One region of the Kaistia defluvii genome, then DNA from elsewhere that is predicted to be linked to it. Evidence: riboswitches for the same ligand, from Rfam matches in the RefSeq annotation. Region 1 holds a riboswitch; each other region holds the start of a gene.
The links. Region 1 has a riboswitch for cobalamin ahead of metE (5-methyltetrahydropteroyltriglutamate--homocysteine S-methyltransferase). Riboswitches for the same ligand answer to the same signal wherever they lie in the genome.
Positions count from the first base shown of each region.

Region 2: another riboswitch for cobalamin. It lies ahead of ABIE08_RS21215 (ribonucleoside-diphosphate reductase subunit alpha); the one in region 1 lies ahead of metE (5-methyltetrahydropteroyltriglutamate--homocysteine S-methyltransferase).
Region 3: another riboswitch for cobalamin. It lies ahead of ABIE08_RS03785 (CbtB domain-containing protein); the one in region 1 lies ahead of metE (5-methyltetrahydropteroyltriglutamate--homocysteine S-methyltransferase).

Region 1 covers NZ_JBEPSM010000001.1:1,397,971-1,402,301, reverse strand. Annotated here, with positions in the region: gene ABIE08_RS06575 (efflux transporter outer membrane subunit) at 1-1,457, opposite strand, end outside; gene ABIE08_RS06570 (ArsC family reductase) at 1,720-2,070, shown strand; cobalamin riboswitch at 2,133-2,349, shown strand; gene metE (5-methyltetrahydropteroyltriglutamate--homocysteine S-methyltransferase) at 2,454-4,331, shown strand, end outside.
Region 2 covers NZ_JBEPSM010000004.1:222,038-226,368, reverse strand. Annotated here, with positions in the region: gene ABIE08_RS21225 (alpha-glucosidase/alpha-galactosidase) at 1-997, opposite strand, end outside; gene ABIE08_RS21220 (AraC family transcriptional regulator) at 1,240-2,112, shown strand; cobalamin riboswitch at 2,236-2,446, shown strand; gene ABIE08_RS21215 (ribonucleoside-diphosphate reductase subunit alpha) at 2,560-4,331, shown strand, end outside.
Region 3 covers NZ_JBEPSM010000001.1:796,575-800,905, forward strand. Annotated here, with positions in the region: gene ABIE08_RS03770 (tripartite tricarboxylate transporter TctB family protein) at 1-314, shown strand, start outside; gene ABIE08_RS03775 (tripartite tricarboxylate transporter permease) at 318-1,817, shown strand; gene ABIE08_RS03780 (hypothetical protein) at 2,042-2,299, shown strand; cobalamin riboswitch at 2,330-2,547, shown strand; gene ABIE08_RS03785 (CbtB domain-containing protein) at 2,578-2,784, shown strand; gene ABIE08_RS03790 (CbtA family protein) at 2,801-3,547, shown strand; gene cobU (bifunctional adenosylcobinamide kinase/adenosylcobinamide-phosphate guanylyltransferase) at 3,552-4,100, shown strand; gene cobW (cobalamin biosynthesis protein CobW) at 4,097-4,331, shown strand, end outside.

The DNA of each region.
Region 1 (4,331 bases):
CCCGTCCGCTTGTCGACGATGACCGGCCGCGAACTGTCGATCGCGCCGTCCCAGCCGCCGCCCAGCGCCTTGTTGAGCGCGATATAGTCCGTAGCGATGGCGACCCGGCTCTCGATCCGCGCGTCCGACGCCGAATAGAGCGAGCGCTCGGCAGTGAGCACGTCGAGGAAACTCGACGAGCCGGCCTGGAACAGCGTGCTGGCGAGGCGGTTGGCCTCGGCATAGGAGCGCGCCGCGGAGGCGAGCTTGCCGGAGCGGATGCGCTCCTGCGCCAGCGCGACAATGGCGTTCTCCACGTCTTCCAGCGCGGAGAGCACGGCCGCCTGATAGGCGATGAAGCTCTGGTCGCGCTGCGCCTGGGTCACCTCGACGGCGGCCTTCAACTGTCCGGCATTGAAGATCGGCACGGTCAGGCTGGGGCCGAAGGACCAACTGATCGACGAGCCCTTGCCGAGGTCGCCGAGCTTGGCGCCGCTGGTGCCGATGTTTCCGGTGAGGCTGGCGCTGGGATAGCGCGCCGCTTCCGCCTGGCCGATCTTCGCCGTGGCGCTGGCATATTGCGCTTCGGCAAGGCGGACGTCCGGCCGGGCCGTCAGCACATCGGCCGGGATGCCGGTCGGGATCGGCAGGCGAGGGGCGGGAACCGGCTTCGGTGCCTTCATGCGGTCGACGAGCGCGCTCGGCGCGCGGCCGGTCAGGACGGAGAGCCGATGCACGGTTTCGGCATAGGCGGCTTCGAGCGACGGAATGCCGGCCTCGGTGCTGCTGGCCTGGCCCTCGGCGGTCGCGACATCGGCGGCCGTGGCGCCGCCGGCCTCGAACTTGTTGCGGGTGATCGCCGCCGTCTCCCGCTGCGAGGCGGCAGTGCGCTTGGCGAGCGTGATGCGTGCCTGATAGCCGCGCGCCGAGACATAGTTGGTGGCGACGTCGCCGATCAGCGTCAGCAGCGTGGCGCGCAGCTCTTCCTCAGCCGCATCCATGCCGTAGCGGGCCGCCTCGACCGCGCGCTTGTTGCCGCCGAACAGGTCGAGCTCCCAGCTGGCGTCGAGCCCGGCCTGGAACTGGTTCGAGACATAACCGCCGCTCTTGCCGCGATCGGCGCCGGCCGAGCCATTGGCGGAGGGAAACAGGGCGCCGACCGTCTGGCGGTAGCTGGCGCGCGCTTCGCGGATGCTGGCCTTGGCGCTGGCGACGTCGAGATTGCCGGCGACGGCCTCGTTGACCAGTTCGTCGAGCATGGGGTCGCCCAGCCGCCGCCACCATTGCGAGAGTTCCGGCGGCTTGGACGGCTTGGAGGCGGTGCCGCTGCCCCATTTCGTCGGCAGCGAAAGGTTGGGCTTCTGGTAGTCCGGTCCGACGACGACACAGCCACCCAGCGCCGTCGTCAGCGCGAGCAACAGCGCCAATCGGGGCAGGGACGTGCGACGGCGGAGCCCCCGGCCCTGTCCATCGGGCATCGAGCGCGGAGCGGCGGTCAGGCCGGCGGCCGGAAGCCTTTGAACAGTCAAGGGTGAATCCACGTTAATGATAATGCAACCGAAGCTATATTCGGCGTGCCATCTGCAGGTCAATCGCACCGGACAGGGCGCATGGCCGCATGCCCTGGGTGACGGGGCTTTCTGGCACGCGGATGTGCCCGCGCCGCGCGCAGCCCGTTATGATCCGCGGAGGGAATCGGCGGCCTGTTCCGCCGCCGCTGAGATCGACAGGAGAGACGGCGTGACGGTTACCATCTACGGCATCAAGAACTGCGACACGATGAAGAAAGCCCGGCAGTGGCTTGATGCGAAAGGCGTTTCCTACGCGTTCCACGACTACAAGGCGACCGGAATCGACCGGGCGCATCTCGACCGCTGGGTCGGCGAGCTCGGCTGGGAAACCGTGCTGAACCGGGCCGGTACCACCTTCCGCAAGCTCGCCGACGCGGACAAGCAGGATCTCGACGCGGACAAGGCGATCGGCCTGATGCAGGCGCAGCCCTCGATGATCAAGCGCCCGATCGCCGATCTCGGCGACGGTCGACTGCTGATCGGCTTCAAGCCGGAAGCCTATGAGGCGGCCTTCCAATAGCCGAAGTCTATGCGGATATAAGGATATCTTTATATCCGACTTGACGGACCACAGCGCTGTCCCTAGGAGTGGTTCGTCGTGGTTCCCTGGGCCGTTTGCGCGGCGCCAGGGCTAAGAGGGAATCCGGTGCGTCTCGTCCGAGGCAATACCGGAGCTGCCCCCGCAACTGTGAGCGGCGAGCCCGGGTCCAATTCGTGTCACTGAAGCGATCGCTTCGGGAAGGCCGGACCGGGGCGGCGACCCGCGAGCCAGGAGACCTGCCGCGACATCATAACGTCCCTGGGCGGGGTGTCCCGGTGGTGCGCTTGCGCCCGCCGTTCCGACGCCGGGACCTCACGCATGCGTCCGCTCGGCCTTTGCCCCCAAACAATTGGGGTAAGCCGATGTCTTTCTCTTCTCTTCCCGTTGCCACGCTCGGCACGCCGCGGATCGGTCTGCGCCGCGAGCTCAAGACCGCGCTGGAAAGTTACTGGTCCGGCCTGTCGAACGCCGACGACCTGCTCGCCAGCGCCGCTGCACTGCGTGCCGCCAACTGGGCGCGCCAGCACGCCCATGGCGTCACCGTCATCCCTTCGAACGATTTCTCGCTCTACGACCATGTGCTCGATACCAGCGTCATGGTCGGCGCGATCCCGGAAATCTATGGCTGGCCCGGCGGTCCCGTGCCGCTCGACATCTATTTCGCCATGGCGCGCGGCAGCCAGGGCGATGCCGGACATGCGGATTGCGGCCATTCTCACCACGGCGCCGCCCAGGGCGTGCCGGCGCTGGAAATGACGAAATGGTTCGACACCAACTATCACTACATGGTGCCGGAATTCACGGCCGGTCAGCGCTTCAGCCTCGCCTCGATCAAGCCGCTCGACGAATATCTGGAGGCGAAGGCGCTCGGCTATGAGACCCGTCCGGTGCTGCTCGGACCGGTGAGCTATCTCAAGCTCGGCAAGAGCAAGGACGCCTCGCTCGATCCGCTGTCGCTGCTGCCCGGCCTGCTGCCGGTCTATGTCGAGATGCTGCGCCGGTTGGCGGCAAACGGCGCCGACTGGGTGCAGATCGACGAGCCCTGCCTGGTGCTCGACCTCGACGACAAGACGCGGCAGGCGCTTCGTGTCGCCTACGGCATGTTCGCCTATGCGCTGCCGAAGCTGAAACTGATGCTGACGCCCTATTTCGGTGCGCTCGGCGACAATCTCGATACGGCACTGGAACTGCCGGTGGCGGGCCTGCATCTGGATCTCGTCCGCGCCCCGGAGCAGCTGGACGCCGTGCTGGCCAAGGCGCCGCGCGGGCTTGTGCTGTCGCTCGGCGTCATCGATGGCCGCAACATCTGGCGCGCCAATCTTGCCACCCTGCTCGACCGGCTAGAGCCGGTAGTCGCGCGCCGCGGCTTGGACCATATCCAGATCGCGTCTTCCTGCTCGCTGCTGCATGTGCCGATCGATCTGGAGCTCGAAGCGGAACTCGACGCCGAACTGAAGAGCTGGCTGGCCTTCTCGGTCCAGAAGATGGACGAGTTGGCGACGCTCGGACGCGCGCTTGCCGGAGGCCGGCAGAGCGTGACGCCGGAGATCGCCGCCTCGGTGCTGGCAGCCAGCACGCGCGCGTCGTCGCCCCGCGTGCATGATGCGGCGGTGGCTGCGCGTTCCGCCGCCGTCACGGCCGAGCACGCCCGCCGTACCAGCCCGTTTGCCGAGCGGCGCAAGCTGCAGCAGGCGGTGCTGGACCTGCCTTCCTTCCCGACGACGACGATCGGTTCGTTCCCGCAGACGTCAGAGGTGCGCAAGGCGCGTGCGGCGCATGCCAAGGGCGCGCTGGACGAGGCTGCCTATGAGGCGTTCCTGCGGCAGGAGACGGAAGCCGCGATCCGCTGGCAGGAAGAGATCGGGCTCGACGTGCTGGTGCATGGCGAATTCGAGCGCAACGACATGGTGCAGTATTTCGGCGAGCAGCTTTGCGGCTTCGCCTTCACCAAAGCGGGCTGGGTGCAGAGCTATGGCTCCCGCTATGTCCGCCCGCCCATCCTGTTCGGCGACGTCTCGCGGCCAAAGCCAATGACCGTCGCCTGGTGGGCCTATGCCCAGTCGGTCACGGACAAGCCGATGAAGGGCATGCTCACGGGGCCGGTGACGATCCTCAACTGGTCGTTCGTGCGCGATGATGTTCCGCGCAGCGTCGCCTGCCGGCAGATCGCGCTCGCCATCCGCGACGAGGTGCTGGATCTCGAAAAAGCCGGCGCGCGGATGATCCAGATCGACGAGGCG
Region 2 (4,331 bases), on a different contig from region 1:
CGGTCTCCAGCGCCTCGAGGATGTGGCTGGCGTGCTCGTTCGAGCGCTTCTTCGGGTCGAGCGGCTTGCCGGCGTCCTCCAGGAACTTCGGGAAGTCGGTCTCGAACCAGTTGCGGGTCTCGGTCGAGTGGCGGAGATAGCCGCCGGTCTCGCCATGGATCCAGTTCGACATGTCGATCCAGCGATGGATCTCGTCCGGCCGCTTGCGGTACCAGGGCAGGTATTCCGACAGATGGCCGTTGCTCTCGGTCGAATAGAAGCCGAAGCGCTTCAGGACGTCGATGCGGACCTTCTCCTGCTGCGAGAAGACGGGATGCGCCTCGAAGGCGGCGACCAGCTCGTCTTTGCCGATCTTGCGGCCGCGGAAGCGGATGTCGACATACCAGGTCTGGTGGTTGATGCCGGAGCAGATGAATTCCAGCTCGCTCTCGTCGGTCGCGCCCAGCACTTCGGCGATCTGTTCGCCGCCATGCTGCACGCCGTGGCAGAGGCCGATCGTGTCGACCTTGCCGTATTCGATCGCCGCCCAGGTGTTCATCGCCATCGGGTTGGCATAGTTCAGGAAGCGCGCGCCCGGCTCGGCGACCTCGCGGATATCCTTGCAGAAGTCGAGGATAACCGGGATGTTGCGCTGGCCGTACAGAATGCCGCCGGCGCAGATCGTGTCGCCGACGCACTGGTCGACGCCATATTGGAGCGGGATGCGGATATCGTCGGCATAGGCCTCGAGCCCGCCGACGCGCACGCAGCTGATGACGTAGCGCGCGCCGGTCAGCGCCTCGCGCCGGTTGGCGGTCGCCGTGATCTTGGTCGGCAGCTTGTTCTCCGCGACCATGCGGTCGAGGATCTGCCGGACCATGGTCAGATTGTGCTCGCTGATGTCGGTCAGCGCGAATTCGACCTCGCGCAGTTCCGGCACGCAGAGGATGTCGGAGACCAGCTTCTTGGTGAAGCCGACGCTGCCGGCGCCGATGATGGCGATCTTGAAACTGGACATGGCGTTTCTGGGGTTCCTCGGAGGCGGCCGGCGCGCCCTGGGCGCGGTTCCTGGCAAGAGAGCTCGAATGGGGCGGTCAGAAAGGTACGGAATTGCCTCGATTTCGGCGGGGTTTCGGCAGCCTCGGGTGGTATTGGCTCATGCTGCTGCTCTTTTTTATCGCCCGGCCGCTTGGCTCGAGGCTAGTATGCGCAAGGTTCATGCGTGAACCAGAGAGAATTTGTGCTTTCGTGGGTGATTTTATGCTCGGAGAATTGGCCCAGCGTGCCCCGGTCATGAAGACCGTATCGCTGCCCCGCGGCCGCCACCGGCTGCACACCATGCCGACCAGCACCGGCTACGAAATCCGCACCGATTCGAGCTATAGCTGGGATGGTCGCAAGCGGGGCCAGACGCCGTTCACCGTGCTCCAGCACACCGTCGCCGGCTCCGGCAAGCTGCGCTACGACCGGCGTCATTACCGGATCGGACCGGGCGAGACGATGCTGGTCGTCGTGCCGCACAATCACTGCTATTCGGTCGAGCCGGGAACCCCCTGGGAGTTCTTCTGGATCTCGATGAACGGGCAGGAGGCGCTGCGCATCCACCGCCAGATCCTGGAGGCGACGGGGCCGGTCTTGCGGCTGCGGCCCGACACGATCGACCATCTCGCCGATTGCAGCCTGCGGCTGATCGATGGGGGCGGCGAAACGCCCGGCGCCGCCTCGGCCGTCGCCTATGAGGCGGCGACCGCGCTCTATGACGACGTGTTCGGCTCGCATGGCGCGTCGCTGGCCGACAATGGCGTGATCCAGCGGGTGGTCGAGCACATCCTCGCCAATCTCGACAAGCCGCTCTCCGTGCCGGAACTGGCGGAATTCTCCGGCTTCAGCCGGGCGCATTTCTCGCGCATGTTCGCGGCGAGCGAGGGCATGCCGCCGGCCGAATTCGTGCTGCAGGAGCGGATGCGACGCGCCGCCCGTCTGCTCGCCGGCCAGCAGGTGCTGTCGGTCAAGGAAGTGGCGGTGCTGTCGGGCTTCGACGATTCGAACTATTTCGCCAAGGTGTTCCGCCGCTTCTTCGGCACCAGTCCGACCGAGTTCCGCACCACCGGCATGTATGCGAGCGCCAGCTAAAGCGGCAGTTGGGAGGAATTTCCACAGCCGGGAATTGGCGGGTCGGCTTCGGAATGCGGCCGGGCCGCCGATTCGCAATCCTGTCAACAATAACTAGATATTGACGATGGAGGCGCATGGGCGTCTACATCTGCGTGTCGAGGTTCTCCTGAGTCGCAAGACCCAGGGCTAAGAGGGAATGCCGGAACGCCCGAAAGGGTGGAGCCGGAGCTGCCCCCGCAACTGTGAACGGCGAGTGTCTGCCCGGAGAGACCACTGGGACCGCGAGGTCCCGGGAAGGTGGGCAGAGCGACGACCCGTGAGCCAGGAAACCTGCCCCGACAGACTGAAAGAATCCTCGGGCGGGGTGTCCCGGTGGAGCGCTGGTTTCGTGCGGCCTTTTTGGGGGCCGTTCGTCCTGTTCGCTTCGCTCGGCCTTTGCTCCCAACCAATTTTGGGCTGAAGCCGATGACACAGACGATTGATCAAGACCGTAGCGCGCCGGTCGCCTCCTATCCTTCGCTTTCGCCGGCCCCCGTACCGTCCAAGCCTTCCGCCGCCGCCACGCCGGCCTTTCACGTCATCCGCCGCAACGGCTCGCTGTCGGATTTCGATGCGTCCAAGATCGCCGTCGCGCTGACCAAGGCGTTTCTCGCCGTCGAGGGCAACAGCGCCGCCGCCTCGCGCCGCGTGCATGAGATCGTCGACGACCTGACCGGCCAGATCGTCAGCGCGCTGACGCGCCGCGTCGGCTCCGATCGCGCGCTCCATATCGAGGACGTGCAGGACCAGGTCGAGCTGGCGCTGATGCGCGGCGAGCACCACAAGGTCGCCCGCGCCTATGTTCTGTATCGCGAGGAGCGCGCCCGCGCCCGCCGCACCGCCGAGGCGGTCGCCCCGGTCGGCGCGCCGCTGCTGCAGGTGCGCGGCGCCGATGGCGTGCTGCGTCCGCTGGATGAGCGCCGCCTGCAACTCGTCGTCGACGAGGCCTGCGCCGGGCTTGCCGATGTCGATGCCGGCGCGATCCTCTCGGAAACCCGCCGCAATCTTTATGACGGCATTTCGCTGGCCGAATTGGCGCTGGCCCCGGTGATGGCCGCCCGCACGCTGGTCGAGAGCGAGCCCAACTACGCCTTTGTCAGCGCCCGCCTGCTGCTCGATATGCTGCGCGCCGAGGCGGTTTCCTTCGTGCAGGGCATTCCGGTCCAGCCGACGCAGAGCGAGATGGCCGGCCGCTATGCCGACTATTTCCCGGCCTTCATCCGGGTCGGCATCGAGCATGAACTGGTCGATGGCGAGCTTGGCCGCTACGATCTGGTCCGCCTCGCCGCTGCGCTAAAACCCGAGCGGGACCTGAACTTCCAGTTCCTTGGCCTGCAGACCCTCTACGACCGCTATTTCCTGCAGACCGGCGGCACCCGCATCGAGCTGCCGCAGGCCTTCTTCATGCGCGTCGCCATGGGGCTGGCGATCCGCGAGATCGACCGCGAGGCGCGGGCAATCGAGTTCTACAATCTGCTGTCGTCCTTCGACTTCATGGCCTCGACGCCGACCCTGTTCAATTCGGGCACGCTGCGGCCGCAGCTTTCGTCCTGCTTCCTCACCACCGTGCCGGACGATCTCGAGGGCATCTTCAAGTCGGTGAAGGACAATGCGCTGCTGGCGAAGTATTCCGGCGGGCTGGGCAATGACTGGTCGCGCGTGCGCGGCCTCGGAGCACACATCAAGGGCACCAATGGCGAGAGCCAGGGCGTGGTGCCGTTCCTGAAGGTGGCGAACGACACGGCGATCGCCGTCAACCAGGGCGGCAAGCGCAAGGGCGCCGTCTGCGCCTATCTCGAGACCTGGCATGTCGACATCGAGGAATTCCTCGATCTCCGCAAGAACACCGGCGACGACCGCCGCCGCACGCATGACATGAACACCGCCAACTGGGTGCCGGACCTGTTCATGCAGCGCGTCGCCGAGGATGGTCCGTGGACCCTGTTCTCGCCCGACGAGACGCCGGACCTGCACGATCTCTACGGCCCCGCCTTCCAGCGCGCCTATGAGAGCTATGAGGCGAAGGCGAAGCGCGGTGAGATGCGCGTCCACAAGGAGGTCAAGGCGACCGACCTTTGGCGCCGCATGCTGACCATGCTGTTCGAGACCGGACATCCCTGGATCACCTTCAAGGATCCCTGCAACATCCGCTCGCCGCAGCGCCATGCCGGCGTCGTGCATTCGTCCAATCTCTGCAC
Region 3 (4,331 bases), 600 kb from region 1:
TGGTGGCGACCAGCCTCAAGCACCTGCCGGCAATGCTGAAGCCGCATCTCGCCGACTGGGTGCGCACGCCGCGGCTGGCGCTCTCGGCGGTCGCCTGCCTCGCCGTCATCGTCTTCTACATCCTGTTCGCCGAGACGCTTGGCTTCATCCCCACCACCTTCATCAGCCTTCTGGGCCTGATGCTGGTGCTGCGGACGGGTTGGCTGACGGCGCTGCTGGCCAGCGCTGCGACGACCCTGGTCGTCTATTACGGCTTTTCCCGCCTTCTCATGGTGCCGCTGCCGCGCACCGAATTTCTCTCCTTTCTCGGGTGACGCATGCTGATTCTGGAACAGGCTGCGGCCCTCGTCTTCGAACCCTATGTGCTCGGCGTCATCCTGGCATCCGCCGTATTCGGCATGCTGGTTGGCGCCATTCCCGGTCTGACAGCGACCATGGCGACGGCGCTGCTGGTGCCGATGACCTTCTTCATGGATCCGGTGCCGGCCATCGCGGCGATCGTGACGGCGACCGCCATGGCAATCTTCGCCGGCGACATTCCGGCGGCCTTGCTGCGCATGCCGGGCACGCCCGCCAACGCCGCCTATGTCGATGACGCCTACAAGATGACGCAGACCGGGCGCGGCGATGAAGCGCTCGGCGCCGCGCTCGTCTTCTCGGCGATCGGTGGCCTGTTCGGCGCGATCGTGCTGATGACGGTCTCGCCGACCCTCGCCGAAATCGCCCTAAAATTCTCCTCCGAGGAGTATTTCTGGCTGGTTCTGCTCGGTCTCTCCTGCGCCGTCTTCGTCAATCCGGGCTCGCCGACCCGCGGCCTGATCTCGCTGCTGATCGGCCTGTTCGTGGCGACGATCGGCATGGAAAACCCCTCGGGCGAGCCGCGCTTCTCCTTCGGCAATCTCGAACTGATGGCCGGCATCCAGTTCATCCCGGCCATGATCGGGCTGTTCGCCGTGTCGGAGGTTCTGCGCACCGTGACGGCGACGTCGCCGCGCAGGAAGATTCCGCGCGCCGACGGCCAGGGGATCTTCCGCACCCAGTGGAAGAACCTGAAGCAATATCCGGTGCAGACCGTGCGCGGCAGCATCACCGGCACCGCGCTCGGCATTCTTCCCGGCGCCGGCGCCGATATCGCCGCCTGGATTTCCTACGCCATCTCCAAGCGCTTCTCGAAACAGAAGGAGAAGTTCGGCACGGGCCATGTCGAGGGTCTGGTCGAGGCCGGCGCCTCGAACAATTCGGCCGTCAGCGGCGCCTGGATCCCGGCGCTCGTCTTCGGCATTCCCGGCGATTCGATCACCGCCATCGTCATCGGCGTGCTCTACATCAAGGGCATCAATCCGGGGCCGACGATCTTCATCAACGATCCGCAGACGGTCTATGCGATCTTCATCGTGTTCATCCTGGCGAATCTGATCATGCTGCCGCTGGGCTGGCTGGCGATCCGCGGCGCGCGCCCGATCCTCTCCATTCCGCCCTCGACGCTGATGCCGATGATCCTGATCTTCTGCATCGTCGGCTCCTTCGCGATCGCCAATTCCGTGGCCGGCATCGTCATGATGCTCATCTTCGGCATCATCGGCTTCTTCATGGAGGAGAACGACATCCCGATCGCGCCGGCGATCCTCGGCATGGTGCTGGGGCCGATGCTCGAGCAGAACTTCATCACCTCGATGATCAAGGCCGATGGCGACGTCTTCCGCTTCTTCGAGCGGCCGATCGCTGGTGGGCTGGGCGCGCTCACTATCCTGATCTGGCTCTTCCCGCTGGCGATGCTGCTGCTTCGGCGTCGCAAGGCAATGCGCCCGGCGACCTAGCCGGACGCGAGATCCCGCGCGAATCAACCTCCAGCCCGGCGCGGACAAATCCGCGCCGGGCTTTCCATTGCGGGCAGAGGGCGTCAGGAACCGTTGCCGGCCGGAACCGTTGCAATGAGGTCGGCTCTTTCCACATAAGAGAGAGCGCCGGGCCAGCGGGCTCGGCGTTTCATTGTGCGCCAGAACCGTCCTTCCCGATCCGAGCCACGGAGAAAACCAGCCGCATGCCATCCATCCGCTTCGGCAAGAAGGCCCTCCCGCTTCCCAAGAGCCGGACGGCCCGCGTCGCGATCGGAAGCGGCTTCCTTCTTGGGGGCACGCTCGGCTTCCTGCCGATCCTCGGCTTCTGGATGGTGCCGGTCGGACTGGTGGTGCTGTCGCATGACTCGGCGCGGGTGCGCCGCATCCGTCGGAGATCCGAAGTGGCGCTGCTGCGCCGCTGGGCGAGATTTCGCAGCAAGGGCGCGCCTGCCGCCAAATGAGGCGTGGCTTGCGCCAGACCGGCAATCCCTCTAGCGTGACTCTGCGACGGTTCCCCCGACAGGCCTCAGGCCTTGGGGGATGAAATGGGAATTCGGTGCGGAAGGACCCCTTGCGGGATTCCAAGTCCGAAGCTGCCCCCGCAACTGTAAGCGGCGAGCGACCTCGCGATGGCCACTGGGAAACCGGGAAGGCGTCGAGGAAGCAGCGACCCGTGAGCCAGGAGACCAGCCAGCGCCTCATACCAGCCAGCCGTCGGTGGGACGGTGAAGGAGACGCTATGACCAATTTCTCGAAGACCGCGACGAGGTCGACCTCGATTGCCGCAGATGGCGCCAAGAGCGACGCCGCATCGCGCATCGTGCCGGCGCTGTTCGCCATCGCCTTCGGCCTGTTCCTGTTCGTCGGCACCGGCTTCGCCGCGCCGAGCCTGATCCACAACGCGACGCATGACACCCGGCATTCCCTCGGTCTGCCCTGCCACTGACGCCTGAGGATCCATCATGTTCAAGACGATCATCCTGAGCGCCTTCGGCGCCGGGCTTGCCGTGGGCATTGCGCTTTCCGTGGTGCAGGCTGTCACCACCGAGCCGCTCATCCTGCACGCCGAGACCTTCGAAAGCGCCGAGCCGGCCCCGGCTGCTGCCGCCGCGCCGCATGAGCACTCGACGACCGAGGCCCACGCCCATGAGGCCGCCGCGCCCGCCGCTGCCGCGCCGGCGCATGAGCATGACGAAGACGCCTGGTCGCCGGCCGACGGCTTCGAGCGCTCCGCCTATACGCTGATCGCCAACCTGCTGATGGGGGTGGGGGTATCGGCCGTGCTGCTCGGCCTGATGTCGATCCGCGGCGGCAGGATCGACGCTAGCACCGGCGTACTCTGGGGCGTTGCCGGCTTCTTCGCCGCTTCGCTGCTGCCCTCGCTCGGCCTGTCGCCGGAGCTTCCCGGCACGGCCGCGGCCGAGATCACCTCGCGCCAGGTCTGGTGGCTTTCGACCGCCGCCGCCTCGGCGATCGGCCTCGCGCTGATCGTCTTCGGGCGTTCGTGGCTCCTGAAGGTCGCCGGCCTCGTCCTCGGCGTGTTGCCGCATGTCATCGGCGCCCCGGTTCCGCCGACGCTGGAAGCCTCCTATCCGGCCGGCCTCGGCGGCGAGTTCGTCGCCGCCTCCCTGGTGGTCAGCGCGCTGCTCTGGGCGCTTTCCGGCCTCTGCTCCGGCTGGCTCTATCAACGCCTGTCGCGGTCGGCCTGAGGCCGTGCCATCCCCCGCGCCGCGCACGGCGCTGATCCTCGGCGGCGCCCGCTCCGGCAAGAGCCGCTTCGCCGAGGATATCGTGGCTCGGACGGGGCTGCCCGCCACCTATCTGGCCACGGCCGAGATCCGCGATGCCGAAATGCAGGCACGGATTTCGGCGCATCGTGACCGGCGCGGGCTGGACTGGACAACGGTCGAGGAGCCGCTCGACCTGACCGGCCGCCTCGCGACTTTGGCCGATCCCGGCCGCGTCATCCTCGTCGATTGCCTGACGCTCTGGCTTTCCAACCTGATGGAGGCCGAGCGCGACGTCGCCGCCGAGGGCGACGCGCTGGCCCGTATGCTCGCCAAGGCGAGGGGGCCGGTCGTGCTCGTCTCCAACGAGGTCGGCTCCGGCATCGTGCCGATGAACGCGCTGGCGCGCCGCTTCGCCGACGAGCAGGGCCGCCTCAACCAGAAGATCGCCGCCGCCGTGCAGACCGTTTTTCTCGTGGCCGCCGGCCTGCCGCTGCGCCTGAAACCCAATCCGAACCCGGAGTTCGTCCTTTGACCGCCCGCATCCCCGCCACCATCGTCACCGGATTCCTGGGTGCCGGAAAGACCACGCTGATCCGCAACCTCATCGCCGGCGCCGAAGGACGCCGCATCGCGCTGATAGTCAACGAATTCGGCGACATGGGTTTTGACGGCTCGCTTCTCTCCGATTGCGGCGTCGACGACTGCAAGCCGGATACGGTGATCGAACTCACCAATGGCTGCATCTGCTGCACCGTCGCTGACG